Anatilimnocola floriformis: one gene and its partner. The protein of the gene in region 1 interacts with the protein of each later gene in a pairwise test. Links are inferred from orthologs where the notes say so. Each region holds a gene or a part of one and is shown on either strand. Other genes may lie near its edges. The genes, in order: M9Q49_RS06075 and dps.

The links.
Region 2: the proteins of M9Q49_RS06075 (region 1) and dps interact in binary tests that used the Escherichia coli proteins (3 or more experiments, as listed by UniProt). The link is inferred for Anatilimnocola floriformis from one-to-one orthologs.

The regions. Positions count from the first base shown.
Region 1 is NZ_JAMLFW010000001.1:1,453,909-1,468,302, forward strand. Bases 205-2,887 are described here. They hold M9Q49_RS06075 (ATP-dependent Clp protease adaptor ClpS), read left to right. Parts: upstream 205-1,212; coding sequence 1,213-1,563; downstream 1,564-2,887. Other genes in these bases: M9Q49_RS06070 (dipeptidase), read right to left, coding at 205-1,064; M9Q49_RS06080 (FAD:protein FMN transferase), read right to left, coding at 1,661-2,887. Outside these bases: more of M9Q49_RS06070, read right to left, coding at 1-204; more of M9Q49_RS06080, read right to left, coding at 2,888-4,336; M9Q49_RS06085 (FAD-dependent oxidoreductase), read right to left, coding at 4,346-6,703; M9Q49_RS06090 (hypothetical protein), read right to left, coding at 6,729-6,986; M9Q49_RS06100 (SAM-dependent methyltransferase), read left to right, coding at 7,738-8,757; M9Q49_RS06105 (GNAT family N-acetyltransferase), read right to left, coding at 8,768-9,247; M9Q49_RS06110 (DUF1559 domain-containing protein), read left to right, coding at 9,456-10,406; M9Q49_RS06115 (hypothetical protein), read left to right, coding at 10,433-10,588; M9Q49_RS06120 (hypothetical protein), read right to left, coding at 10,607-11,716; M9Q49_RS06125 (PDZ domain-containing protein), read right to left, coding at 11,745-12,968; M9Q49_RS06130 (GNAT family N-acetyltransferase), read left to right, coding at 13,148-13,999; M9Q49_RS06135 (alpha/beta hydrolase), read left to right, coding at 14,113-14,394. UniProt on the Escherichia coli protein: Involved in the modulation of the specificity of the ClpAP-mediated ATP-dependent protein degradation.
Region 2 is NZ_JAMLFW010000001.1:289,188-303,657, reverse strand. Bases 165-2,923 are described here. They hold dps (DNA starvation/stationary phase protection protein Dps), read left to right. Parts: upstream 165-1,156; coding sequence 1,157-1,690; downstream 1,691-2,923. Other genes in these bases: M9Q49_RS01190 (hypothetical protein), read right to left, coding at 2,170-2,613; M9Q49_RS01195 (hypothetical protein), read right to left, coding at 1,687-1,917; M9Q49_RS01205 (PRC-barrel domain-containing protein), read left to right, coding at 335-847; M9Q49_RS36280 (DUF1328 domain-containing protein), read left to right, coding at 165-286. In the rest of the region: more of M9Q49_RS36280, read left to right, coding at 1-164; M9Q49_RS01185 (hypothetical protein), read left to right, coding at 2,985-3,485; M9Q49_RS01180 (outer membrane protein assembly factor BamE), read right to left, coding at 3,522-3,821; M9Q49_RS01175 (ArnT family glycosyltransferase), read right to left, coding at 3,851-5,800; M9Q49_RS01170 (thioredoxin family protein), read left to right, coding at 6,067-6,663; M9Q49_RS01165 (endonuclease/exonuclease/phosphatase family protein), read right to left, coding at 6,918-7,775; M9Q49_RS01160 (DUF1559 family PulG-like putative transporter), read left to right, coding at 7,890-8,759; M9Q49_RS01155 (DUF1559 family PulG-like putative transporter), read left to right, coding at 8,763-9,647; M9Q49_RS01150 (RING finger protein), read left to right, coding at 9,738-10,607; M9Q49_RS35690 (RING finger protein), read left to right, coding at 10,700-11,509; M9Q49_RS01140 (RING finger protein), read left to right, coding at 11,511-12,314; M9Q49_RS01135 (hypothetical protein), read left to right, coding at 12,372-12,626; M9Q49_RS01130 (CPBP family intramembrane glutamic endopeptidase), read left to right, coding at 12,605-12,985; M9Q49_RS01125 (2-oxo acid dehydrogenase subunit E2), read right to left, coding at 12,989-14,353.

The DNA of each region.
Region 1 (14,394 bases):
ATGCCCGGCGGCAATCGCTCTTTCAAAAACGTCTCCAGCGACGCGGCGATCTTTTTGGGATCTTGATTCGGCACCAGGCGGAAGCTGAATTTCGCGCCAGCCTTCGCGGGGAGCACCGTCTTGCCACCTTCGCCTTGATAGCCACCCCACAGGCCATGCACATCAAAGGTCGGCCGAGCCCAGCGGCGCTCAAGGGTCGAAAAATCTTTTTCGCCGTAGAGACCCGCCACGCCGAGCTGTTCCTTAAACGACTCATCGCTGAACGGCAGCGCGGCGAACTGTTTTCGTTCGCGATCCGACAGCGCGAGCACGTCGTCATAAAAGCCCGGCACCTGCACGCGACCGTTAGCATCGCGCAGGGCGTGCAATAAGGACGCGAGCGCGTTGAGCGGGTTCGTCACCGCGCCGCCAAACGTGCCGCTGTGCAGATCCTGCTTCGGCCCGGTCAGGCGGATCTCGAAATAAGCGATGCCGCGCAAGCCGTATGTAATCGCCGGTTGGCCGGGGGCGAATTGCGACGTGTCGCTGATCACCACGATGTCCGACTTCAGTTTGTCGGTCACGCCGGGCTGCTTCAGATAGTCGTAGATTCCCTTGCTGCCGACTTCTTCTTCACCTTCGATGACAAACTTCAGTTGCACGGGCAGCTTGCCGCGGGTCTTCAGCCAGGCCCGCGTGCTGAGAACGTGAGTCAGCATTTGGCCTTTGTCGTCGGTCGCGCCGCGGGCATAGACATTGCCGTTGCGGATGGTCGGTTCAAACGGCGGCGTGACCCATTCATTGAGCGGATCGGCGGGCTGCACATCGTAGTGACCGTAAACGAGCACCGTGGGTGCACCGGGAATCGCCGGGCTTTCGGCATAAATCAACGGCTGACCGATCGTTTCGATCTTCTCGGTCTTCAGCCCCATCGCCTGAAACTGCCCGGCAACCCAATCTGCCGCCCGGCGCACATCGGGATGGTACTTCGAATCGGCCGCCACGCTGGGAATGGCCAGCAACTGGCACAGATCCCGCTCAAACGTGCCCCGTTCGGCGTCCAGATATTTCCGAATATCTTCCATGATTTTGATGCTCTCCCTCGTCTCCCGCCTCTCGACTCTCGCCTCACCCAAGATCGGGCAATATAATACGAGCGGTTCGCCTCGCCTATTCCCGGTGCTGGGCTGCGGCAGCGAACCTGAGTCTATGCAGTGTCGCAGGAGGCCCCGAGTGTCCGAGCAAAAATCTGCCGCCGTTGCCGAACCCGATGTGGAAGCCGATCAATCGGCCCAGCGAAAACCGCCCAAGCGGCAGCCTCGCTACAACGTCATTCTGTGGAACGACGACGATCACACCTACGACTACGTGATCACCATGCTCAAGGAACTCTTCGGCCATAAGGAAGAACGCGGCTTTAAAATTGCCACCGAAGTCGACAAGACCGGCCGCGGCATCTGCCTGACCACCACCATGGAACACGCCGAACTCAAACGCGACCAGATCAAAGCCTACGGCGCGGAAAAGGGAAATCCGAAGAGCAAGGGCAGCATGTCGGCGACGATTGAGCCAGCGCCGGAGTAGTGTTCGTTGCTACGCGGTTGCTCCCTCGCCTCGGTACTCCGGGGAGAGGGGTGGGGTGAGGGGCCGAACAGCGAGTTCACTCAGCCAGTTGTGCTCGTTATTTCGCATCTCCAAACACTTTCTCCCCAGCCGCATTCATCCGCACTCCCTGTGCTTGATCAAACAGCATCACCCCAAGCTGTTGTTCATCTGCCAGCGCAATTGCGTCCGGCAAGCCAACCGCCAGCAGCGCAGTTCCCCAGCCGTCGGCGTCTAGGGCGGTGGGAGCCAGGACCGCGCAGAGCGTCGTGGTAGTGACATACGGCTTGCCGGTTTGCGGCGAGATGAGGTGATGCACCTTGGGATCCGCGCCGGGCTTGGTGCGATACAAGCCGCTGGTGGCGAGGGCGGAATCTTTCAACTGGAAGACACGCAGCATCTGCTGCGGATTGCGCGGATCTTCGATGCCGACGCGCCAGCTGCCGCGGGCGAGGAGTTCGCCGCCGACGTCGACTAGGCATTCCTGCACGCCGGCCTGCTCGAGAATTTTCTGCGCCTGATCGGCAGCGTAACCCTGCAAGATGGAACCGAGATCGATCTGCAACTGCGGATTGCTTTTGCGGAGCGTTTTCGCGGCGAGATCGACCGTGAGTTTTTCATAGCCGACGCGCTCACGCAATTCTTTTAGTTCCTCTTCGCTCGGCGCCGGTCGTTCGCCCGGCGGTCCATATCCCCAAGCGGCCACGAGCGGCGCGACGGTGATGTCGTAGCGGCCGTTCGACAGGCGACTCAGTTCCTGCGCGCGAGCGACGAGCTTGAGCAGTTCTTCAGGCTGTTCGGTCTCGAAGGTCGTTTCGCTCGCATTGAACTGCGCAGTCGCCGAATCCTGCCGCCAGTGTGAGAGACTGCTTTCGATTCGCTCGAGTTCCTTCGTCACCGCTTCTTGCAGCGGCGCAATCTGATGGTCGCCGCGGATTTTCACCGACCACGAAGTGCCAAAGGCTTTGCCGCCGATTTCGACGAACTTCGGCTCGCCAGCAATTTTTGGTTCTGATGCTGCCGGTTGAACTTTTGCCCACAACTGCGGGCCGAATAAACCGAGGGCCACGCAACCGACAAGCGCCGCCGCCAGCCAATCGCGGCGTTGAATCCGGTCGTGGTCGCCACCGCTCTTCACCAGACGAAGTAGTTCTCCTGTCGGACAGCCATAGCGACAGAATCCGTACGGCACGATGGTGGACGCGAACAAACCGACGAGCGCAATCGTGGCCGAGATTCCCGCCGCGCCGCCCAAGACCCACGCATCGAATGGTTCAATCTTCGCCAGGTCAAACCGCAGCACGAACGTCGCGAGGACTACGCAGGCACCGAGCAACAGCGCGGGAATGATCGCGAGTCGCCGTTGCCAGGCAGCCGATATTTTCAAGTGAAGTCGTTTGAAGTGGGCGAACAAACCTTGCGCCGCGCCATGCGGACAAAGTTGCTGGCAATAAACCTGCCGCCGCGAAACCCACGGCATGATGAGCGCGACGGCTGCGAGCAACATCACCGCCGGCGCGGTTCGCCACGGCAAGCCATGACGCGACCAACCGACAAAGAGCGCGATCGACAGCAAATCGCCCAACCAGTAGAGAAACGCCACGACGAGCACGACCTGCCACACCAGGCGAATTCGCCGATTCGATTTCAGCGAAGTGAACGCCATTGCCAGGCCGCCCGCGATCACCACGAGCAAGCCGGGCTGCCAATTCCAGGTCGGTTCTTTCTTCGGCACGACCTTGGTGTCGGCCAGGAATCGCCGGCGCACTCCATCGGCCACGGCAAAGCTCGTTTGCGTCGCGCCGGACACGCCTTCGATGCCTGCCGTTTTGAAATCGATCTTGGCCCACTCGTCGATGGTGCGGCCTTTCAAACTATCGCGAAACTCATCCGACGGACTCACGCGCTCGACATACAACTCGGTGTCGTAGCTCTTGCGAATGATGACATCGATCACACTCACGCCGTTGGCAGCCACCGCGATGAGCGACTCCGTCGGCCCTTGATAGCCGCGGGCGTTGTCGGAATAAGGCGAGGTGCGGACGACGTAACCGAGATGCTTTCCTTCTTCGTCGAAGGCCTTGTACCAACCAAGCCGCGGCGTGTCGGCTTCGAACTTGCGGGCCGCTTTGAAGAGTTTTTTGATGTCGCGCAGCTTGACCGGTTCGGGGAAGCGGAGCGAAACACTCGTGCCGCGCAGCCGCCGCTCGATCGCTTCGGCGAAAGCGAAACTTGTCAGGGTCGAGCCACCCACGCCGTCGATTTTTTCGCGGTGCGTCGTTTGATCGGCGCCGAGAAACTGCGGCCAGAATGTTCCACTCGCGCGGACTTGCTCGGCGTGGCTGGGCGTATCACCGCTGGAGAGCACGCGCACGCCTATGATGGTTTGCTGGGCATCGAGCACGATCAGCAGGTTGCTGGGGCCGCTGTAACCGATGATGTCGTCGGTCCGCGGTGAAGTGGTCAGCAGCAAGCCGAGCGGCTTCCCTTTGTCATCCAGCACGGCTTGACCGCCGAGTCGGGCGTCGCCGGCTGCGAACTTCACGGCCGTGGGAAAATACTCCTTCGCCGTGGCGAGTGAGATTTCATCGGCCGGTGGTGGTTGCCGGCCAGCTACAAATAAAATCGCAGCGACGGCAGCCAGCAAACCGAGACGAAAGGCCCGCGGCAGAATGGCGGCAGTAATCCACTGCCGCCAGCTTCGGCGAGCCTTCTCTTTTTTTACTTTCGGCGGTGGCGACGGTTCGCTCTCCATGCGACCGCCCTACTTCTTCAGCAGTTGAACCGCATCGGCGTGAATGAAACCGTCGGCCCCTTCGTTCGACAGGATGATCGCGGCTTTCCCTGCCGGAAACTCGAACGCGCCGAGCGAATGGAAGGCCTGCGGATCGGTCGAGTTCTCTTGCTGATTGAGTTTCAGCTTGAGTGGCTTTTGACCTTCGCGTTCGATGATGCAGAGAGCCTTCTTCGCGCGATTCTCATGCCCCACCCACGACAGCCGCACTTCATACTTGCCGGCTTCGGGCACGGTGAGTTCGAAGCGAGCCTCGGCTGCATCGTTGATCGAAGCATACCGATAGCCATTGCCCACGTAGGGGCTCAGGCCGGAACCTGCACCCCAGTTGCCGGTGAACTTCGCGGTAGCATCATCGACCGCAATGCCGCTGAGCGACTTCAACTCGATTCCGGGCGGCCCGGACGGTTTCGGCGCTTGATTCGGCACACCAGAGACTTTGTCCGCAGCCTTCGACAGGTACGGCGCGACGGCAATCACTTCCTTATCGGGATAGAGTTCGCCGCTGAGCGTATCGCGGCGCATCGCGCCGGGCTGCTTGAAGAGATCAATCAAATCGGGCAGGTAGCTTTCGTAAACATTCCGCGGCGAGGTGTTGTGCAGCCGGCACAGATAAGCGGCCTTGCCGACCACTTCGCCCATCATGCCGCAAGTGCGCATCACGCGCACCGTGCCGAGGGCTTCGTGATTCACGCTGATGCACCGGCCGGCCATGAACAGGTTTGGCACATTCTTCGAATAGAAGCAGCGATACGGAACCGGATATCCGTTCTTGCGATCGACGCCGGCGCCGAATTCAGCCCGTGAAATGAACGGATTGTCCGGGAATTTTTTGGCGTATTGTTCCTTGGGATAATGCAGGTCGATATCCCACGTCGTCGGCACGCAGCCGTCGGGAAATTCCTTCTGGCTGACGATGTCGTTGCGCGTGAGCACCACGTCACCCTCGATCAGCCGCGATTCGCGCGGGCCACCGACATAAGCAACCCACTTGAGGGCCGCCTTGGTGTGGGCGTCTTTTTCCTTGCCATGCTTCAGCGCGCTGAACGCGCCATACACAGCACGCAGGTTCCAGTCGCGAATGAACTCCAGGTCGTTGATCGAATCCTTGTTGAAACCCGACTCCCAGAACCATTCACCTTTCATGAACGGCTTGTCGTCGATCTTCGAACGGCTGGCCACGGTTTTTGGAAAGTCGCTCACATCGAGCGCGAGCGCCCACGGAGTTTCCGGCCACTCTTGTTCGTTGGCTTCGTTTTGCCAGTACCACATGTTCGACATGCCCATGCGGCCCTGCGGTTCAATGCTGTGCTTCGCGCCGGCAAGAGCGCCAACTACGCCGTGGCCGGTGCAGTCGCAAAACAGTTTGCCGCGGAAGATTCGTTCCTTGCCGGTCTTCACTTCGAGCGCGGTGACTGACGTGACTTTCCCTTCCTTATCGGTGGCGGCCTTCATGGCGAAGTGGCCGAAGAAGAGCGAGATTGATTTCTCGCGGAGGACGAGTTTTTCTTTTCGTTCATCGACGAAATCGTCGCCAGCGCCGGGAGAATCGGGCGCGTGATCGGCAAACTCTTCGACAATCTCACCGAGGTGCGGATATTTGCCGCGGAGCGTGCCACCCTGAGCCCACACGCGAACTTCGCTGCTGCCGTTGCCCCCCAGGACGAAGCGGTCTTGAACGAGAGCCACCTTCAACGATTGGCGTGCCGCCGAAATTGCTGTCGCCGTGCCGGCATATCCGCCGCCGACGACGACCAGGTCGAACTCACCGGCGTCTTCTGGTTCTTTGCCAAAGCCGAGCCAATTGCGACGAGTTGCTGCCAGATCCGCATCGGCGGGCAGTTTGAAATCTTTGTCGGAGGTCAACAGGATCGCATCGCAGCGACCATCGAAGCCGGTCAAGTCATGCAGACCGAGGGTAGTTTCGCCCTTGGGAAGTTCTACCTCGCCACCAGCGTGCCAATGCCAATCGACACCTTGCGTGCCAAATGTGGTTTCGAGTGGTTTGCCATTGATGAGGAGTTGAAACCGGCCCGGCGTGCCGGGAGCTTTCCAATGAGCGACCCAATCTTTGGTGCGAACCCACACCTGATATTTGCCAGCTGCGGCGACCTCGACCTTTGTCGACGCATCTTTCACCGGCTGACCCAAACCGTGCGCCAGCAAGTAGGGCGAACCAACGATTTGCGTGAAGGCAGTGTCGAGCGACCAGCCGCCGACATCGTCGAACGACTCGGCTTCGACAAAAATCGTTTCCGCCCGAGCCGCACCTGAAAACGAAACCGCCAGCAACGCACAACCGAGAATCGCCCACAAGAAACGTCGCATCACAAGCCTCAATCAGCATGGAGAGTCATACGCGCCGGGTCACGGCGGGAAGTTCCGTATTATAGCCGAGAGCCCAGCGGAACTCACTCTGCCCAGTTTCCTGGCTGACACGAAAGTCACGAGTCCACCAGAATGCGTTTTCGGCGAGAGAAAGATTTTTACTGATGCGGCGGATCGATTCGAAACGAGTCAAATCCATAGCGAACGGCCGGCTTTTCACTGTTTTTGTTGAAGATTTGCACCACTGTGCAAATTTTCGGACGCAACGAGTCAGATCTGGCATACGATTTCAGTAAGAACTGGCCCTGATTCACCGCAACCAGACTGGTACAATGCCGATAACGAAAGAGCAGTCAGCCGTTCGTCGCCGCGGCACGCAGTGAGTTGTGCGGTTGATTGCCAGAGACGTACATTTGCGTAAACAGCCTTTGGTGTGCATTCTGACCGAGGGACCTATTTTTACGGGATGGCTCGAATCACCAAGGTGCAGGTGCAGTAGCACGCCCGATTCCGCCAATCTCCCAGCGACTCCATCGCTGTCGAAATCCTCCAAAGGTTTGTTCTAAAAACGCCGGGCTCCGCCGAAAAAGCGGAGCCCGGTTGTTTTTCTTGCTGATTGTCGCCTTTCGCTCCGCGAAAGAACGCGTCTTTTAAGCGTCGCAGCGCGAACCAATCAGGCAGCGGTTCGCACTCTTCCAAGAGGCGTGCTTTCGCGGAAGCGAAAGACGACCATGACCGCCTTGAACGTTCACGACAATTTGCTAAAATCTGTGCTTCCCGGATCCGTAGCTCAACTGGTCAGAGCATCTGACTCTTAATCAGAGGGTTCTCGGTTCGAGTCCGAGCGGGTCCACTATCCATCCGGGATGAAAGCTTGTGCAGCAATGCACAAGCTTTTTTTATGCGCCGTTTGGATCCTTTGCTTGCCGTTTCCAACGAAACCGTCACCATTGCCAGCCTAGCCGGCCTTCTTTTCGGCGCAATAATTCAAACGACGAGGTCTTCATGTCAGATTCCTGCCAAGGAGGACTGCCGTGTCTATCGTCGCAACGAAAACGGGTAGCATTCGCCAACAATGGCCTGCTGCTCCGGATTTTCACTCGCTGCCCACTCCCAAGACGCAGCACCCGGCCGTGCCGCTGGTCAAGCTCTGCTACACCATGGTTCACGCTGCCGATGCCGTGGGAATCCACGATCTGGCCGACGGCGAGTTCCTGCCGGCCGATTCGACGCTCGAACAAGGCATCGAGCGGCAGCTGAATTACTTGTTGAATCAAGTTGGCTGTTTGCGGCCTGGTTTTCGACTGCTTGAGATCGGCTGCGGCTATGGTCACTTGCTGCAAATGGCCCAGCAACGCGGCGCGCAGGTGATCGGCGTCAATATTTCGCCCGAACAAGCGGATTATTGCAACGAGCGCGGGCTGAAGGTGCATTGCTGCTCCTATCGCGATTTGTTGCACGAGGCGAGTTGGCACGGCCAGTTCGATGGCGTGATTGCCAACGGCTCGCTGGAGCATTGGGTGCAGCCCGAAGATGTGCAAGCCGGGCGGATGAACGATATTTATCACGAGTCGTTCGCCATCGCGCACAAACTGCTCGACCCTCAGGACCACGACGCGCGTTACGTCACCACGGCGATCCATGTCAAACGCGATGTGAAGCCCGAGTACCTGCTCGCATCCTGGCTCAACCAACCGCTCGGCTCCGACCGCCGGCATTTCAGCTTGCTGCATCACTGGATGGGCGGTTACTACCCGGTCGACGGCCAACTTGCCGAATGTGCCAAACCGTTCTTCACGCTCGAAAAAGAAGTCGACGGCACCTTGGGTTACAAGGTAGCCAACGACTATCGGATGGCGCGGATGCTGCGCGGGCTTTATACCAATCCGACATTGGTTTGGCGGCTCCTCAATTCGCTAGTCCATCATCCGTTCGTCGCGGCCACGATGCTGGAAAGCTTTTTCATCGAGCAATCGTGGGATTGGCAGTTCCGCGGCGACAATCCACCGATGAAACTACTGCGTCAAACCTGGCGGCGAACCGAGATCGGCTAAGGTAAGAGAGCTACGGCAATTCCCAGCGGCAAACCAAACCGTCCTCGGGATCCATCACCTCGCCGATGAGCTGAAAGCCGCATTTTGTCAGCACGCGAATCGACGCGTTATCATCGGGCATGGTGTGAGCCCGTACGAGCAGCACCTGACCGCTCGCTTTGGCAAAATCGATCAAGCCCTTGGTTGCCTCGGTGGCAAAGCCGCGGCACCGCTGAGCTTCGTCGATGCCGTAGGCCACTTCCACCATGCCGCTGCTGTCGGGCGGTCCCTTGAACGCACAATTGCCGACGGCGGTTCCGGTTGCGCGCTCGATCACCGTGTAAGAAAGTGCCCAGGGATCGCCGGGGGTGGTCTGCTTTACCCGAGCGATCCAGTCGGGCGAAACCTGCGCGAAGACCTCCGGCGGTAGCGCTGCGACCCAAGCCAAAACTTCCTCGGGCGTTTGCAGCACCAGATCGAGGTTGGTCGTTGCAATCGAAAATGCAGTCATGGGTGTGATTTTCCACCTCGTTCGACGGGCATTCAAGAACCAAAGACGTGAGGGATTTTCTTTTTGACAAAACCCCTGCGAAATGACTATGGTTGTGGGCGGCGGGGCCTTCTCTTCCCAGGTTCTTCGCCATTTTCTCGCCTGTTGCTCACTCTCCTGCGCGACAATCCACTCCTTAACTGACCGATTGCGAGAGGGGAATTGCACGATGATTTTGCAGGGATGTCGCCGACGCGGTTTTACGTTGGTCGAATTGCTGGTCGTGATTGCGATCATCGGTGTGTTGGTCGCCCTGCTGCTGCCAGCCGTGCAGGCCGCGCGCGAGGCCGCCCGGCGGATGCAATGCAGCAACAATCAAAAGCAGCTCGCCCTGGCGATTCATAATTACCACGATACGTATTTGACGCTTCCTTGGGCTGCGTCGCAGGGGTTCGGCTTCACCTACCACGCCCACGTTTATCCGTTCATGGAACAGCAGCCGCTGTACAACATCATTCAGTTTCAAGATTCCGGCGAGGGAAGCGATAGTTCGCCGAACAGCACCTTTTCGATCGTCGCCAAAACGGTGGTGAAGGGGCTGAAGTGCCCGTCCGAAAAAACAGCCAATGTCTGGGCGCCGGCGATCAATGGTTTGTCGAATCGGGCCGTCGGCAGCTATGTCGGCAATTGCGGCAGCGATGTGAGCCTCGATACACCGCAAGCTCAGGGGACGATCGACGTCCGCTGCGGCAACGGCCCGATGCTCGTCTTTCACGTCGCTTCGGCAGTCAATCGCACGGAAGTCAAATTCAAGAACATCACTGACGGCCTATCGAATACGCTCCTCGGCGGCGAATCGCCGTTCTCGGTGGTCGATCCCTGCACCATTTGCGACCGCATGTATGGCTACAGCTACGATGCCGATGCGGCGAATGCTGCATCGGGCGAGGGAGACTTTTCCGAGGTGGTCTGCTCGACTTACTACAAAATGAATCGTTCGATGCTGAAGACCGGTCCGACGGGTGATGAACGCGAAATGTCCTTCGGCAGCTACCATCCTGGCGGCTGCGTGATGCAGATGTGCGACGGCTCGATCCGCTACGTCACTGAATCGGTCGACATGGCCATTTGGAAAGCGGCCGGCTCGCGCGACGGCGGCGAAACTCTGCAACTTCCGTAAACCTTTTTGAAGAGAAGTCTCGAACAATGCGACTGATGATTGTGACCACATTTCTGGTAGCGCTAATCGGCTTGAGCAGTGGTTGCTCGAAGGGCAACCCCACCGTTGCGCCTGCCGATGCAGTGAAGGTTCCTGCCGATGCGCCAGTCGGTGAGGAAAAACCATCGAACGACGAAAAGTAAGACGCCGCGCGGCTAACTTCAATGCTTCGGCGTGACTCGTCCCACGCCGAACTGGTCGCCGGTGGCGATCGGCAGTTGGCCGCGGAAATGGATTTCGACCATTTTCTCGCTGTGCACTTCGCGCCGCTTTTCGTCGGAGAGGCGAGCCACGATTTCTTTCGTCGCTGTGTCGAAGACTTCGCCCGTCGATGGATACGCAAACTTGCCATCGAGGCTAAAGGTGATCCAGCCGGGTTGCTCGCGCACGGCGACGCTTTGTTTTTGCTTCGGCGGATCGACCGTGTTGTCGAAGATGTGTACGCGTTGATTGGCAGCGTCGACCACCCACACTTCGCGCTCGTCGGGCGTCAGGCCGATGCCATGACTGGGGCAGCCGTGGCGTTTTACCGTTCCTGGCTCGAAGCCTTGTACCTCAACACGGTGGAGCTTCTTTTCGGTAGTGAGATTGGCGATTTCGAAACCGAGCAGATCGTTGACGCAAATGTAGGCTCGCGTCGCAGCGCCATTCACGACAAACGGCCTGATGGCGCCGGCCATCGGCCCGACCTTGCCGACCAACTCGTTAGTCTTGGTATCGGCAACGAATAGAAATGGCGACTTGAGACCGCCGAGATACATCCGCCGGCCATCGCGACTGACGACCGTATTGTGCGCGCCGCTCTTGGTTTCGACGGCAGTGATCTGCTTGCCATCGGTCGCATCAATGACGTTCCAGGTGTCCCTTTCGAACGACGGCACGTACAGCAACCGACCGTCGGGCGTGATCGACATTCGATCGGTGCCGTTAGGCGGCGCGGTTTCCCATAATGTTTTGTCGGTCTCCAGATCGAGGCAATAGAGCTTCGATCGCGTGGTGAAATACAACCGCTTCGTCGCTGCGCACGCACACACGCCCTTGATATTGTCGGGCATCGGCTCGGCGCTGGCCGGTGTTTCGATACGACGGACAAACTTGTGTCCGTCGTCGATATCAAACACCAAAATCCCCGCGCCGCCGAACTCCAGATAGTTCCGAATGCCGGGCGTCACCACATACAAATAACGACGCGGCGTCGGTTCCTCACCCGCGACGAGCAGCGGCAGCGAAGCAATCCAGACCACGGCGAGCAGCAGGTTTCGCAGCTTCATCGGCGATACTTTCTTCAACGATTCTTACTTACGGCAGAGCGGGCGGAGTTGGCAGCGCCGGCTTTTCGGGCGGCGTGAGTTTCAGCTCGAGGCGTTTCACCGGATCATCGCCCGGCGGCAACGCCGGGGCGGCTTCGTTGGCCGGAGCGCGACCTTCGAGGCGATTGATTCGGTCTTCGAGCGAACGAATGGTCGCTTGGAGCAATTCCACCTGGCTCTTGAGGGCGTTCACTTCTTCGCCGAGTCCCACCGGCTGACCGCCAGCGGGGCGAGCGAGGCCATCGATCACTTCGCCGACGCGGCGCACGATCGGCCGATCGCCGCCAGCGCCACCGAGAATGCCGCCGAGGGCGCCTCCGCCAACTGCAACGTTTCCACCGGCTGGATTGCCTGCTGGCTGAGCTCGCGCGTCGAGCGCTGCCGGAGCGAGTCGCACCGTCTTCCGCGTGAGGGTCGCGCCGCGGTAATAGCTCAGTTCCATTTCCTGACCAGCGCGGGCGGCGGCGACGAGCTCGACCACTTCATCGGGCGTGTTCACTCGTTGGCCATCGACTGCGACGATCAAGCTGCCGACGGGAATGCCGGCGCGCTCGGCAGGGCCGCCCACTTTCACGGCTGCGACGAGCGCGCCGCGCGAGGCGGTGAGTCCATTGGCAGTGCGGGCCTGCTCGGTCAATTGAACGACCGAGATGCCCAGCGAACCGCGGGCATTGCCTACTTCGGGAACGGCGGGAGGAGCGGCCGGATTAAATCCAGGCGCGGCATCCGGCGGCGGACCGGGATCTTCTTGATTCGCCCGATTCACCGGCGGTGTTTGCCGCGCGACGAGTGTGGCGTTCAAGGTCAACGCTTGTTGCCCGCGCAGCACGGTGAACGTCGCCTTTTGACCAGCCGCGACCTGATTGAGCACGGCTTCAAAATCGTCGAGGTTTTTCACGGCCTGGCCGTTGATGGCCGAGACGAGATCACCCTTTTGCAACTTGGCCGCTTCGGCGGGGCTGCCGGGCTTCACGCCCAGCACGACGATTCCCTGCTGGCCGTCGGTTTCATCGGCGGTCATGCCGAGATAACCGGGCTGAGCCACCGGCGCGGGATTGGCCAGCGGATCGGCGGGTTGATTTAGCTTGTCGAGCGCGCCGCCGAGGCGTTGTTCGAGTTTTTTCAGCAATTGGGCCGACGCGAAAGGCTGGGCCAACGGCTGAATGAGAGCAGCTGCAAAAGCTGCCGCTAACAAGAGGTTCTGACGACGCATGACCGCACTCCTTCCGGATTTCAAGTGGCATTCGATTCAATTCCGATTATCCGTTATGCTCCAGCGAAATGAAACTGCCCGCCATCGCCGTTGCCCCTTTGGAACTCTCCCCGGGAGTTCCTTCTGCTGGACTGCGGCGCGGGGCCGAGGCCTGGCCGCCGAGCGAGCGAGCGTTGCAAATGGCCGCCGTGCTTGAGCACATTCGCCGCGTTCCCTCGCGCTTTATCGCCGTTGCCACCGTGGAGCCGCGCGAAGCGAATCAGCTGCCGCTAGGAGCGGTGTTGGTTGAATGTTTGCCCGGCCGCGCGGCAGTAGTGATGACGCCGCAGATCGATGCGTTGTTGCCGGTCAGCCAGCGCGACGAACTGGCCAGCGCTTTGCTCCTGGCACTCGATGGCGTTCTGCAGCAACAGAAAATTCTGCTCGCTCAAGCGTTGACCGAAAGACGCGAGCATCCCACGACGGCCATCTTTCAAGCCGCCGGCTATCGAGTGGCCAGCGACCTGTTGTATTTGGCCGCCGATCTGACGGGAGCGGCCAACCGGCGGATTCCGGGTTTTCCGATTCAACCGCTGGAGCTAGTAGCCGTTTCGCACGACGAAGACGCGCGCTGGATTCGGCTCATCGAGCAGACGTATGAAAAGACGCTCGACTGCCCCGCCGTCGATGGCTTGCGGCCGACGCGGCATGTGCTGCAAGAATATCGCGACATCGGCGTGCCGCGCACCGACTGGTGGTTCATCGCCCGCTACAACAGCGAAGACATCGGTTGCCTGATCCTCGCCGATCATCGCCCCGCCGCGCATGCGGAACTCGTTTATATGGGCCTGACTCCCGATATGCGCGGCCGCGGCTGGGGAGTTCACCTCGCGCACCAGGCCCAACTGATTGCCGCCACGAGCGGCGCCCAGCATCTGGTTCTGTCGGTCGATGCGGCCAATCTCCCCGCGCTCCGCCATTATCAAACGGCGGGATTTAAATTCCTGGAACAACGCACCGTGCTGGTGAAGGCGATTATCCCTACCCCGTAGGTCAGGCACTTCAGTGCCTGACCGTGCCTTACCCAGCAACGCTGCAATCGCGCCGGCCGTCTGCTAAATTCTGAATCAGTTTCCAGTTCTCCCCACTCTGCGAGTTTGCTGCTATGTCCCTCTCCCGCCTGTGTTGGTTGTTCGTTTTCACGTTAGCGACGGTTGCTCCCTTCGCCGTGCACGCCGCCGACGAGATTGCCAATGGCGATGTCGTGATCGGCCCTGAGTATTCGCTCGATCCCGATCTGAAAGACAAAGGAAATCCCAAGGGGAAGCAGTTCGAGTTCTCGCTGAAGCTCGCCGACAGCAAGATTTTTCCTGGCACCGACAAAACGCTCGACGCCAAGAAAGCCGTGCGTGAATCGCGCAAGGTCGTCGTCTACATTCCTGCCGCG
Region 2 (14,470 bases), 1.2 Mb from region 1 along the record:
CAAATCATTTTGCGCCTCTGGCACCTTGTTTGCTTTGTACGGACTGCATCTGACGGATCGAAAACAACACCGCGAGCGGCTCGCGAAACACATTTTTGAACAGAGGAGACTTGTCATGTTGCAATGGGCTTTGACCTTTTTGATTTTGGCGCTTGTCGCCGCGGCATTTGGTTTCTTTGGCATCGCAGGCGATCTCGCCTGGATTGGCAAGGTTCTCTTCGTCGTCTTCCTCGTGCTGTTTTTGGTTGGTGCGATCACTGGCGGCGTACGCCGACCCATCGCCTAACCACATCGCACACTTTGTCTATGCATCGTTCAACGTTAGGAGTTTGAAATGCGCAGTTTATGGATTGCAGTCGCTTTGGTGCCGGCTCTGGCACTCACCGCCTCCGCCCAAGTTCGCGTCGATGTGAACGAAGGTGGCGTGAAGGTTGATACCCCCGCCGGCCGCGTCGTTGGCGCCGCCGACTACTCAGGTGCCACCTTCCGCAGCAGCAAGCTGGTCGGGATGAGTGTCAAGAATTCGAAGAATCAGGACCTCGGCAAGATCGAAGATCTGGTGATCGACGAACGTGGCCACGTCCGCTATGCCGCGATCTCGTTCGGCGGTTTCCTCGGCTTCAACAACAAGTACTTCGCCGTGCCGTGGCGCTCGCTGAAGGTGAAGCACGACGCCGGCTCGAGTTCGCACTACGTCGAGCTGAACGTCACCAAGGAATACTTGGACAATGCCAACGGCTTTGCATCGGACAAGTGGCCCGACTTCGCCGATCCGGAGATGAACAAGAAGATCGACGCGTACTGGCAAACTGAAGTCAAGACACCGACCACGTTGCCGCGTCAGTAGTCTGTGGCTTTACCAGTCAGTCGATCGAACACAACCAGTGAATTCGTATCCGTTGCGGCCAGGTCACTCCACATGAAAGCGCGGTAAACCTTCGGGTAAGTGAATTGAGACGCCGACCGACCCCCGCAGGCCTCTCGAACACAGCATCGCCACGGTGCAACCGCCCCAACTCCAGCTACGAACCTCACTGAAAATGAAGAAGACGGTTTCCCAGCGAGAGCAATTTCGCGGGAGGTCGTCTTTTTCTTTGCGCGCGCTACAATAAGCTCGCACTCACTCCCCTAGTTCCCACCTTCCAGGAATCAAATCATGGCCACCGCAACTCGCGCCGCTGCGCCGGCGAAACAATCTGCCAACGGAGACACGTCGATGATCGAAAGCCGCAACGACATTCCCAAAGCCAAACGCACCAAGCTCTGCACGCTCCTCAACGAACGGCTGCGAGACAGCATCAAGCTGGGGCTGAACGCCAAGCAAGCTCACTGGAATGTGAAGGGGCTGAACTTCATCGCCCTGCACAAGCTATTCGACGAAGTACACGCCGCGACGGAAGAATTCGTCGACGAAATCGCCGAACGAGTAACCGCCCTCGGCGGCTTGGCCGACGGCAGTGTGTCGGCCCTTGGTAAGAGTGAAATTGGCGACCACCCGACGAAGGCCGTCGATTGGAAGACCCACGTCAACTCCCTCGCCGACGAGCTCGCCGCCTACGGCAAGCTCGTTCGACAGGGCATTGATGAGGCCGACGAACTCGAAGACAAAGGGACGGCCGATCTCTTCACCGGCATCAGCCGCAAAGTCGACCAATACCTGTGGTTCGTCGAAGCGCACGTGCAGGACTAGCTCGTCGCGCCGTCAAAATCTTTCAGCGAGCGCCCCAGGCGCTTGCGCTTGCCATCGGCGAGCGGGGCGCGTTCTTCGGCGGGCGCTTGCTCGATGAGCTTACCGAGGTTCTGGTGGAAGTGCGGATCGTGGGTCGGTTCGCCAAGGGCTTCAACGGCGTCGGAAACGCCCAGCAGCACACTCTGACGCACGCCTTCACGAATCCACGAAAACAGATTGAGTTGCATCGGACAGGCCTCCTTGCCTCTGATGTTCTGAATGGTTGCTCGCGTCGCATTCGACGGTTCGCAACAGGGGACGCGCCAGTCATCCTTGACGGGCATTCACTTCGCTTCGGTTTCCGCCGCCTGCCGGATTGATTGAATCCGCCGGACCATACCTGAACGGAACAGGTCGGTCCAGAGACGAAAAAGGTCGCCTCTTGCGAAGCGACCTCTCGTTATTTTTCGGCTCGCCAGCAGTGCTGGCAAATCTTCAGACTACTTGCTGCTGACCTTGAAGCCGGCCTTTTCAAAGGCCTTGTCGTTGAACAGGAGTTCAACTTGATCCTTCGATTCCTTGGCCTTGCCCTGGCATTTTTCGCAGCAGAAGCAAACGTCAGCGCCATCGACGCTGATCTTGGTCGCCGCATCGAGCGGGCCGCCGCTCAGCGGGCACTTCTCTTGCTTGGCTTGGCCGGTGGCAACCAGCTGAGCATTGGCCTTGGCGGCGTATTTGGCGGTATTCTTCTCAAATTCCTTCGGGCAGTTCTGGCAGCAGAAGTAAACCTTGCCACCCTTGTAATCGACGGCGTTCTTTTCGCTGGCGGCCTTCGAGCCGGCCACGACGCACTTCACGCCTTCGAGCTTCACACCTTCAGCGGCGATCAGCGAAGCCACGGCCACGAACGCGAGACCCAAACCAATCAACATGCGAGACTTCATTTGAGAGCACTCCAGAGGGGGAAGTTGGAAGGCAAAGTTCATTCAACCGGTATTATCGGCACAGGACGCACATTGTCTGAGAGAAAATGGGCGAAGTCAATGGAATCCATCCAGAAAAGTTGATGGGGGAGCGGGGGCTAGGGACTGGGTAAGGCAGAAGGCAGAACGAAGAAGAACCGAATGGTGCTGATCCAGCTCGAGGCGGAAACGTTTCCGTGTCTTTTCCCCAGCCCCCAGTTCCTAGTCCCCAGCCCCGCCTCTCCTCTTCCTCTCAATTAATTTGCCGTCGACTGCCGAGTTGCTGTAAAATGCGGTCGCGGGTTTGAGAGCGGGTTGGTTGCGGCGTGCGACGCCGACGGGGCACGTGGGATATGTTCGGAAATTTCTGGCTCGATCTGGGCGTAATCGCTACTGGCACAATCGTGGTCGTCGGACTGCTCGTCTGGCGCTTTGCTGGCAGCCGGATTTCGCCCTGGCAGCCGAAGCGCAAACCTGAGGTCAACCTCGAGCACGCGCGCAAGCAATTTCATTTGCGACGCGAATGGCTCGAGGCGCACTTCCTCACGCTCGCCGGACAAAGCGGCAGCCCGCGCGGCTTGCAGTGGGTCGATTGCGATTTCGATGACGAAGTCTCCTTCGCCCGCGATCGCAACACCGGCCGCCTCCGCGCTCTGGTCGGCGTGACCATCAGTTTCGAAGCCGTTATCGGCGGCGGGATGGAAGACAACCCGAACGTCAGTAACCTCCGCGCAGCCACGGCCATCTTTCATCTCGATGGCGAAGCCTGGAGCACCACCGGCCGGGCGCTCTTCAATCTCAATCCTGAACAAGCGATCGAACGTTTTGGTCAGGAACTCGAGCACGTGGAATAGAGGCACGCGGGATTAGTTCTTTCTCCGTGCATACTCTCACTGAACCCAGGTGTTCACAACAACGCCTTCGGCATTGAATTCAACACAAATGGGGTTCAGAAACGCAGTGGGCCTCCATTTACTCAGATGGTATTCCCACACAACACCGCCACGACCGGGGTTCCAAGTTGTTGCTGGTGGTCCGCAAGCCGCGAGCACTTCGGCTTGCTTCATCCCAATCTGAATTTGCCGGTCTTGCTGTTCAGTAATCGTCCCGCGATTGCACGAATGAAAAACCGCAATCGCAGGCCCAGTGAGGGCGATGAGAATCAAGAACCAGCGCAGTGAGATTTTCATTTCCTCTCTCCGCGCGATCTTTTGACTCGCTACCTCTTTGTTTCCACTGCCGGCGTGTTCGCAATCACATTCGCCTTCTCTCGCCCGATGACGACGAGTTGCTGCGGCGCCTTTTTGAAGTTGCCGCTGAAGAGTTTGCTCAGGTCCATCTTGAATTGTGATTCGAACAGCGGCTGTTCGGTAATGATCTTCAGATCGGCGGGCAGATGCGGCTGCAGTTTCTCGTACTGCGTGCGCGTGGTGATCAAGTAAGCAGTCGGATCCTTGCTGAGGAACGTGAGGGCCTGTTTGTTATCGAACATCTTGGCCATCACCACGGGCACGTTCGACGTTTTGATCCGCTTCTCAGGCTTGGGCAACTCGGTGATCGATTGCTTGCCGTAATAAACCCAACTCGGTTCCAAGATGTGGAACGTCGCGAGCTTCGGGTTGGCTTCGCGGGCCAGAATCGCGCTGACGATTTTTTGATCTTCACGATGAGCGTCAACCCGCTGCGCGCCGACGGCGAAGATGAGCGTGGTCATCGCGGCGAAGCAGGTCGCCATGATGCCAGCCGTCCAGCGCCGATCGAAATTGAACATCTGCCGCCCGAGCGCGATGAGGCCCGCCACGGCAGGCAACAGTCCAATCAGCGCGAGAAATTCATCGCCTGGCAAAAATTCATTCGCCACCGCATACACACCCACCGCGAGAAACCCGCCGATGAGCATCAGCACCGCGAATGAAACGGCAGGCCACCAGCGCGCGATCAACAACTTGCCCGCCAGCCAGCGATCGAGGAACGCGCCGACGAGCAGCGCCGCGGCTGGAAAGCACGGCAGGATGTAATTGAGCAGCTTCGTGCGAGCCACACTGAACAAACACAGGTACACGCCGATCCAACATACAGCCAGCAAGTAGCCAGGCTGCCAGGCGTCTTTGCCCATCAATCGCCGCGTCGTTTCGATGATGACCGGCAGCGCGAAAATTGAAAACGGAAAGAACCCCGCGATCAGCATCACCGGATAGAACCCGATGAAGCCGTGATGATTTTCTTTCGCCGACAGCGCCCGCTCAACGTTGTGTTCAAAGAAAAAGCCCCGCAGCCATTCGCCGTCGGTCTGCACGCCGACGGCTGCGTACCAGGGACCGGCGATGAGCACCACCGTAACGATCGCCGCCAGCGGCCACATGTACCAACAGGTGCCGAGAAAATGCAACGGATTGAGTGGCCGAGCTGCATTGTGCAGCCAGGCGGGCAGCACCATCTGCCGCAACTCACCCGACGAATCATTCGAATCGAGATCGGTCTGCAGCGCGGGCAAACGTTGAATGAGCAAGAACATCCCGATCACCGCCGTCGGCAGCACAAGACCAACGGGCCCCTTTGCCAACACGGCGAGGCCCATGGCGGCGTACATCATCAACACGAGCGTCGGTCGCTGCGGAAACCAATGCCCAGCAGCCCGCTGCAGCGGCGCCGGTTGATCGGCATCGAGTACATCGCCCGTCACGGACTTTCGCCGCGCGAATGTGCCGAAGACGAAGAGCGCGACGGCCAGTGTGCTCGTGAAAATCAACACGCCGTCGGGAGTCGCGGCCCGGCTGACCATTGCAAACGAAACGCTGCAAGCCAGCGCCGTCGCAGCCCAGAAACCAGCCCGCGGATTGAACAAGCGTCGGCCCATCGCATAGGTCAGCACCACGGTGCCGATCGCCGCGAGCGCCGAAGGGAGGCGCGCGGTGAATTCATTCGCGCCGCCGATGTGATACGAAACGAGCATGCACCAATACAGCAGAATCGGCTTGTGCGTGCGCAGCTCAGCATTGAAGGTCGGCACGATCCAGTCGTTGCGGAGGAACATTTCGCGCGCGCAGCCGCTATTGCGCGGTTCATCGTCATCCCACAGCCGCGGCCCGCCGAGATTGGTTAGCATCACGATCGCCGCCAGCGCGACGACCTGAAACAAATGCGCGGTGATAGTCGAAGGGGCCTTCAATCGATCCTCCTTGATCGAGCAGATTTTGGTTTCAGAGCCAGATATTAAGCAAACGGGCTCACATCAAGAAGGTGAACTTTCTGCTGATTCGCTCGGGTGGGTTGCTAGCACGGAGCCGAAACAGGTGGGCTGGGGAATTTGCTAAAACAGACTGAGATCGAGGCGGTTGCAGCCTTTGCAGATCTGGCCCCTCACCCCGGCCCTCTCCCCGGAGTACCGAGGAGAGGGAGTAATTCATATACGAACAACACCAAGGAGATTTACCAATGGTTAAAACTGCTAGCACGATGCGGGAGCTCGGCACACCGGCTCCGGATTTTTCGCTCATCAATGTCGATGGTCAGACGGTGTCGCTCGCCGATTTTAAAGGTCAGCCGGGTTTGCTCGTAATTTTCATGTGCAATCACTGCCCCTTCGTGAAGCACGTTGCGCCAGAACTTGCCCGCCTGGCCATGGATTACATGCCGCGCGGCATCGCCGTGGTTGGCATCAATTCGAACGATACGTCGAAACACCCGGAGGATTCGCCCGAGCAGATGGTGCATGAAGCCGAGCAGCGGGGCTATCCGTTTCCGTACTTGTTCGACGAAGACCAAGACGTGGCCAAGGAATATCACGCCGCTTGCACGCCCGACTTTTTCCTCTTCGACAAAGAACAAAAGTTGTACTACCGCGGCCAACTCGATCCTTCGCGTCCCAAGGCGGGCGATGTTGCTGACGGTCGCGACCTGCGCGCCGCGCTCGATGCACTGTTGGCCGGTAAACCCGCACCAGAGAAGCAGATCCCGAGCATCGGCTGCAACATCAAATGGAAGGCCGGCAGCGAACCAGCCTATTTCAGTTCTACCGGCGTATCTGGTTAGTATGCGGTCCCCACCGAGCTTGCTCGGTGGAGCTAATGACTTTGCACTAGAGCGTAGCTTGCGTGCGCCTTTCGCCCCGGCCGACCTCGGTCGGTAGAGCGGATGATTTCGCGGCGGCGGCAATCACATGCTCCACCGAGCAAGCTCGGTGGGGGCAACGTAAACAAAAAGTGCGTGGCTGGTGCAGAATCGTTTCACCACCGAGCAAGCTCGGTGGAGTCAGCTGAAAATTCGATCTACACAAAACGCACTATTCACTTCCGCAACGACAGGCGACAAACAATCGGCAGGTGATCCGACGGGAACCTGCCGTCGCGCTGATCGGTGAGCGTGCTAAGTTTTTCGATGTCCCATTGCCGAGTCGCAAACAAATAATCGATTCGGCTTCCCGGCACGATCTTCTTGAAACCGTTCCAAGTCGAGTCGGGACCTTCTTTGCTCTTGGCCGCGACGTAGGCATCGCGCAGCAGCGGCAGATCATCGGTCCCTTTCGCGGCGAGCGTTTCATAAGCGGCCGAATCGGGCAAGCTGTTGAGATCGCCGATGAAAATTAGCGGCAGCGTCGCAAATTTTTCGCGGACTTGTTTGACGATCAACTCAGCGCTGGCACGGCGGGCTTTCGTTCCCTGATGATCGAAGTGCGTGTTGAGCACGGTCAGCGATTCCTTGGTTTGCCGGTCCTGCAACTTCAGCCAGCTGGCGATTCGCGGCAGCGCTGCATCCCAACCTTTGCTGCCGATTTCTTCCGGAGTCGTCGACAGCCAGAATGTTCCTTTATCGAGGAGTTCGAAGCGTTCCTTACGATAAAAGATCGGCGACATTTCTCCCTGCTGTTTGCCGTCGTTGCGGCCCGCGCCGTAGGAAGCAAATTCCGGCAGCCGTTCTTGCAGATCGTGAAATTGCCCGGCCAGCACCTCTTGAAAGCCGGCGAGATCCACTTTCTCGCGCAGAATGATTTCCGCCACCCAGTCGCGGCGATTGCGCCAGCGATCGACGCCGTCATTGGCGTTGTCGTAACGAATGTTCCAAGTCATCACCTGCAGCGATGTGTTCTCGGCGGCGGGCTGAGCAGCCAGTGGTGAAGTAGCGGCCAAAGCGAGAGCGGCGAACATAAGTAAGAATCGTGACATGACGTATCGCGGAGGGTGCGGGTGGAGCGTGCAACGTGGCGTTGCACCTTTTATAATCCACCGCCAGACCTGATGCTTTGCTGCAAGGAATGAACCGTGCCGATCAATTTTTCCTGCCCGCATTGCGGCAAGCAAACCGTCGTTGCCGATCAATTCGCAGGGCAAACCGGTCCGTGCTCAGCCTGTGGAAAATCGGTGACCATTCCACTCACCGCGAGCAGCTACCCGGCGGGACCGTCGACCAAGAGCAGTTCAGGAACCGCAGCGCTGCTTGTTATTCTCGCCACGGTTGCGGTGCTCGGTGTGATTTGCCTCGGTGGCGCCGGCCTGTTGTTTTTTCCTGTGATTTCCCAGTCTCGTATTTCTGCACAGCAAACGAAGTCGCTGAATAACCTCAAGCAAATCGCTCTTGCGCTGCATAACTACCACGATACGTATAACTCCCTCCCGCCGGCCGTCGTCACCGATACCGATGGCCAACCGCTATATAGCGGCCGAGTCCTGCTGCTGCCGTTCCTCGATCAAAACGCGGTGTACCAAGCCTTCGACAAAAACAAAGCTTGGGACAGCCCTGAGAATCAAGCGATCACCGCGACCATCATCAAGACGTTTCAAGATCCGGCCCATCCGGGCGGACCGGCTGCACCTCGGAGCGACTATGTCTTCGTGACCGGAACGGGGACGATTTTTGAGGGTAGCAAAACAACCAACTTTGCCAGCATCACCGATGGCACGAGCAACACGATCATGGTGATTCAAACCGCGACGGGCCCGCAGAATTGGGCAGAGCCCGTCGACTGGAATGCCGACAGCGGCGTGCTGCCGCCGGGTAATCATCCGCAGGTAGTGCTCACTGCCTTTGCCGATGGCAGCGTGCGCGCGATTCGCACGCACTTAATGCAAATGGCGCTGCAACAACTGATGCAACGAGCTGACGACCGAAGTATGCCTGACTTAGGATATTAAACCATGACGATCGAATTTCGCTGTCCTCATTGTGGCAAACAGACGGTTGTTGCCGATCAGTTCGCGGGCCAGAGCGGCGCGTGCGCCGGCTGCGGCCAGCAGATCACCATTCCCAAAGCGAGTTTTGCAGCGCCCGCGACCATGCAGACGCCAATGTACGCGCCGACTGGCGGGAGCAAGTCCGGCGGCGGCTCCACGCTCCTCGTCATTCTGGCGATCGTGATGGGCTGTATTCTCCTCTGCTGTGGCGGCGTGGCCTCTGTTCTCTTTATTGGCCGGTCGCAGATGGGAGGCAGACGAGATCAAATGATTTCGCAGAATAATATGAAGCAACTCGGCTTGGCGCTGCACAACTATCACGATGTGCACGGCAGCTTTCCGCCGGCCGTAGTCACCGATGCCGATGGCAAGCCACTTTACAGCGGTCGCGTGCTGCTGTTGCCTTACATGGACCAAGCGGCGCTCTTTCAACAATTCGACAAATCGAAGGCTTGGGATGCGCCGGAGAATCTGGCCGTCACCGATACGATCATCAAGACCTTTCAAGACCCCAACAACAAATCGGGTTCGCTGCAACGGAGCGATTATGTCTTCGTGACGGGGGTCGGCACGATGTTTGAAGGGAGCAAAGCAGTCAAGTTTTCGAGTGTGACTGACGGCTTGAGCAACACGATCATCATGGTCGGCACGAGTCGTGGTCCCTCCAACTGGGCGGAGCCCGTCGAATGGAATGTCGACCTGGGCATGCCACCGCCGACGGCTGAGCCCAACGAAGTTCAAATTCTGTTTGCCGACGGCAGCGTGCGCTTCATGGCGCTGCAAGACTTTCAACAGAACATGAGGGCAATCACCACGAAAGGCGGCGGTGAGATCGTGAATCTTCCCTAGCCAGCAAGGCGCAGAACTCGCCGGGTTACTGCACTGGCAAGTTTCCGCGCCGACGCCAACAATGGATGCATGGAATGTGTTGGCGTTTTCATGCTGTTTGCTGCTATCGTCGTGCTGGCACTGTTTGGCGTCTTCAGTCAAACGGCGGCCCGATTCGAGCGCTGGAATAGCGCGCTGGCCGCGGTCGCTCAGCGGTTCGGCGGCGTGCTGAGTCGCGGCGGTTGGTTCAGCAATCCCTCGCTACGTCTTCCTTACGGCACGACTTATTCGCGGCTGTCGGTTTACAGCTTGCCGGGGACGTCGGGTCGCAAGTGCCTCGAGATGATCGTGCAGTGGTCCGACGTTTCGCTGCACATGGCCCTCGTGCCGCGCGTCTCACGACGGCAGATTGCCATCGATCTGCGCGGACTGCACGAACTCGAATTCGATTGGGACGATTTCCGCCTGCGCTGGAATGTGTGGGCCGACGAAGGAGAAGAGTCGCGCCTGCTCCTCAGCTCGGGCGTGCGCGTGCAACTCGAGCGCATCAGCCGCTCGCCGGAACCGGCCGAGACGCTGGTGCTGATTTATCCCGGCTGGCTGGTGGTGCGTAAGGTGTGGGAATCGTCGCGGGCCAATGATCTGGAGCAGTTCGTCGAAACGACGCTCGGTCTGTACGATCAGCTGCAGCTGACGAAGACTGAGGGAATCGACTTCGTAAACGGTGATCAGCCGCAGATCATCGATCACGCCAACTGCCGGATCTGCGGCGAAGAAATGTCGGCCGAGATTGTCATCTGCCGTCGCTGTCAGACGCCGCACCATCGTGATTGCTGGGAATATGCCGGCGGCTGCGCGACGTATGGCTGTCGCGAGACGATCTATCTGCTCCCCCGCCGGGCTTTTCCTACGGCAGGAAATCACGCGCCCCCCGAGCCATCGCAAGAACTGCCGCCTGGTCGGCCCAGCAAGCCGCGTTAAGGGGGATTTCGGTTTTCGCAAAAGAACATCTGGCGAAAATCGAATACCATAAAACGTCCTTTCGCTGCTGAAGGGAGATTTGGGAGCTTGCCGTGGCCCGTGATGCGTTTCCTTTATGCTTCATCGCCTTCCTGGTGATTATTGGCATCTTCGTCGCCATCGCGTCGATTTCGAGCGCCGTCAATAAAGGCGTGCTCGAGCAAGTCGCCAAGCGTTGGAAGGGCTACGTCGAGCTGGGCGGCTTCTTTGGTTACGACGGTCTCGTGATGCAAATCGGCGACGCCTATGCTCGGCTCAGTTATTCGAAGCGCGGCAAAAACAGCCGCAATACACACTTGTCGGTTCATTTTCCCGACAAGCAACTGCGACTTGAGCTGTATGTGCAGGACGTGATTCAGCAGTTGAAGAAATTGCTGGGCATGTATGACCTGGAAATCGGCGCGCGCGAGTTCGACGATGCCTTCATCATCAACGGCAATCAACCGGAGCGGATCATCGAGTATCTGAATCCGCAGTCGCAAGTGGCGATCCTGAAGCTCGCTCGTTTTTCCACGCTGGTCTCAAACGATCTGCACCTGACGATTTCCGGCGGCGTGCTGCGGGTGACAAAGCATCGTGGTTTTCAGAGCGTGGGTGAGCTGAACGAGTTCATCACCCTGTTCTCCGAAGTGTTCGAAGCGCTCGCCTATTCGCGCAACACCGGGATCGAGTTCGTCTCGTCTTCGCCGCTGCCGCGGGTGCAAGAGACCGAATGCCAGGTCTGTGGCCATCCGCTCGAGGGAAAGATCGTCTTTTGTTTGAGCTGCAAAACGCCGCACCATCTCGATTGCTGGAATTATTTCGAATCGTGCGCGGTCTACGGTTGTGGGCAGCATCGTTACACCGAAGCCAGGCGAGCATAGCATGGAGAGCGGTGTTGAATTTGCAGTCGTGCTGTTCGCTATCGGCGTGATCATGGTGATCATCGCCGGCATCGCGTATTCATCGCATAACAGCGACCTGAATCGTTTTGCCTCAATCTGGCGGGGCCGCATCAAGCGCGGCGGGGCCTGGGATTTCCCGCAGGTGACGTTTCAGCTGGGCGACACGCCCACGACTCTCAGCTATTCGAACGACGGCGACGATGTTTACACGCATCTCACCATGTCGCTGTTCGACATTCGGCTGCGGATGGAACTGCGGCCGCAGGGAATTGCCCAGAACATCGGCAAATACTTCGGCATGCAGGACATCGAGATCGGCGTGCCGGAGTTCGATGCGGCGTTCATCATTCAAGGGAGTAACGAGCGCGAGATCCGCGAGTTTCTGCGTCAAGACGTTCGTTACGCGATCATGGCGCTGGTCTGCTGCGGCACGCAGCCCCACCACGATCTGCACTTGCAGTTAGGTGGCGGCACACTGCGAGTCACCAAGCACGAGCACTTCACCAGCGAGCTGCAGCTGTCGGAATTTGCCCGCTGTTGCTTCAAGCTGATCCGGCTCATTCAAAAACCGCTGAGCGACGGCATTGAGTTCGTCGAAGGGCAAGTGCGGCCTACGATTTCCTTGCACGATACAGAATGCCAGGTCTGCGGCGATCCACTTACTGAAAACGTGGTGCAGTGCCAGAAATGTAAAACGCCGCACCATCTCGATTGCTGGCAGTACTTCGGCTCGTGCTCGGTCTATGGCTGCGGCCACAAGCGGTGTATCGTGCTCCGCAAGTAACCACTGTCGGCTTTCGCTCCGCGAAAGCACGCGTCTTTTTGAACGCCTGAGTCCAACGTGCTCCCTGCTGAAGATGCCAATCCGTCGCCGGCTCGCTTTGTGAGCCTTGCGCTAGTGCTCGAGGGTGGACTCGCTGCTGTGGCGATGGTCATTGGTTGGCTGGTAGGTTTTGATCCGTGGCACGGTCTGTGGCGGACCGATTACGACGCGAGCGCGCTCTGCCGCGACGTACTTTGGGGAGTTGCCGCCACCGGACCAGCCGTGGCCATTCTGCTGGTCGATTTCGAGCAATGGAGGCACTCGCTGATCTGAAAGATCAGGTCCGTGAGCTGCTACAGAAGTTATTGCGAGGCGCCGCCCTGTGGCAACTCCTCATCGTTGCGCTCGCGGCGGGAATTGGCGAAGAGGTGCTCTTCCGCGGCTTGATTCAAGCGGGCCTGGCCGCGCTGCTGCCGAACTCGTTCGCACTGGTCGGCAGCTTATTGATCGCGTCGGTCTTGTTCGGATTGTGCCACTATCTGAGCAACACTTACTTCGCGCTGGCGACACTCGCCGGCGCTTACTTTGGGCTGCTGATGCTCGTCAGCGGCAGTTTGCTGCCGGCGATCATCGCGCACGCGCTGTACGACTTCATCGCGCTGGCGTACTTGCTGCACGATGGCGAAGCGTAAACGCTACGGAGCGAGCAGCAACCGGCTGGGGCTCTTCAGATAATCGATCACGTCGTTGAGGAACCGCGCCGCAGCGCCGCCGTCGACGAGGCGATGATCGTACGAAATGCTCAGCGGCATCATCAAGCGGATGACGATTTCGTCGTTGACGACGACCGGCATCTTGCGAGCCCGACCAACCAGCAGGATGGCTACTTCCGGCACGTTGATGATCGGCGTGCTGTAAGTACCGCCGATCGCGCCGAGGTTGCTGATGGTGAACGTGCTCCCCTGCATGTCGGCAGCCGTAATCTTGCCGTCGCGGACGTTCTCGCTGATTGTTCCCAGGGCCCGCGCGACATCGGGAATCGACATGGTGTCGGGATGACGCAGGCTGGGGACCATCAGGCCCCGGTCAGTGTCGACCGCGATGCCGACGTTGACGTAGTCCTTGAAGATGATGTGCTCGCCATCTTCGTCGATCGAAGCGTTGATCGTGGGATGCGACTTGAGGGCCATGGCGACGGCCTTCACCACGAACGGCAGGCTCGTGAGCTTGATTCCCTTGCGAGCGTAGTCGTCCTTGCTGCTGACGCGGATCTTTTCCAGCTCGGTCACGTCGGCATCGTCGAAATTGGTAACCCGCGGGCAAGTCGTCCACGACTTGTGCATCTGGGCCGCGATGACCTTGCGGATCTTGGTCATCTTCTCGACATGGATCGGCCCGTAGTTGTCGCGAGCGCTCGAGCCGGCGTCAGTCTTGCTACTGTTCACACCCACGCCTTGGCTTTGAGCGCGGACCACGGCGAGAACATCTTCGCGCGAAATGCGACCGCCCGGACCACTGCCGGTGACGCGCGACAGATCGACGCCCACTTCGCGAGCAAAGCGACGAACAGCCGGCCCCGCGGCGACATCGCCATACTCAGCTGCTTCTTCGGCGGGAGCGATGGTGGCGACCGGCGCTTGAGCAACCGGCTGCGGCGCTGGAACGGCCTTCACGGGAGCAGGAGCAACGGGCGCTGGTTTCGCCGCGGCTGGCTGGGGAGCCGGAGCGGCAGGTTGCGGCGCTGGCTTGGCTGGCGCCGGAGCAGCCTTCGGCGCTTCAGCAGCAGGAGCCGGCTTGGCTGGCGCGGCTGAGGCACCAGCGGCGGCGCCTTCGAGCGTGAGCAGGACCGCACCGTTCTTCACGGTTTGGCCCTTCTTGATGTGTACCTTCACGACCTTGCCGGCGAAATCACTCGGCACTTGCATGGTCGCTTTGCCGGTTTCGATATCGATGATCGCCTGATCCTTGGCGATGGTGTCTCCCTCGCTGACGAGGATGTCAACGATATCTCCCGATTCCACACCTTCGCCGAGATTGGGGAGTTTGACTTCGATGGCCATGATTGTTTCGCTTCTATTCTTCGATTCGATTGATTAGCTAAGTCTTGGTGCGGCTCAGGCCCCTCACCCCAACCCTCTCCCCGGCGTACCGGGGCGAGGGAGTAATGCGAGGAGTTT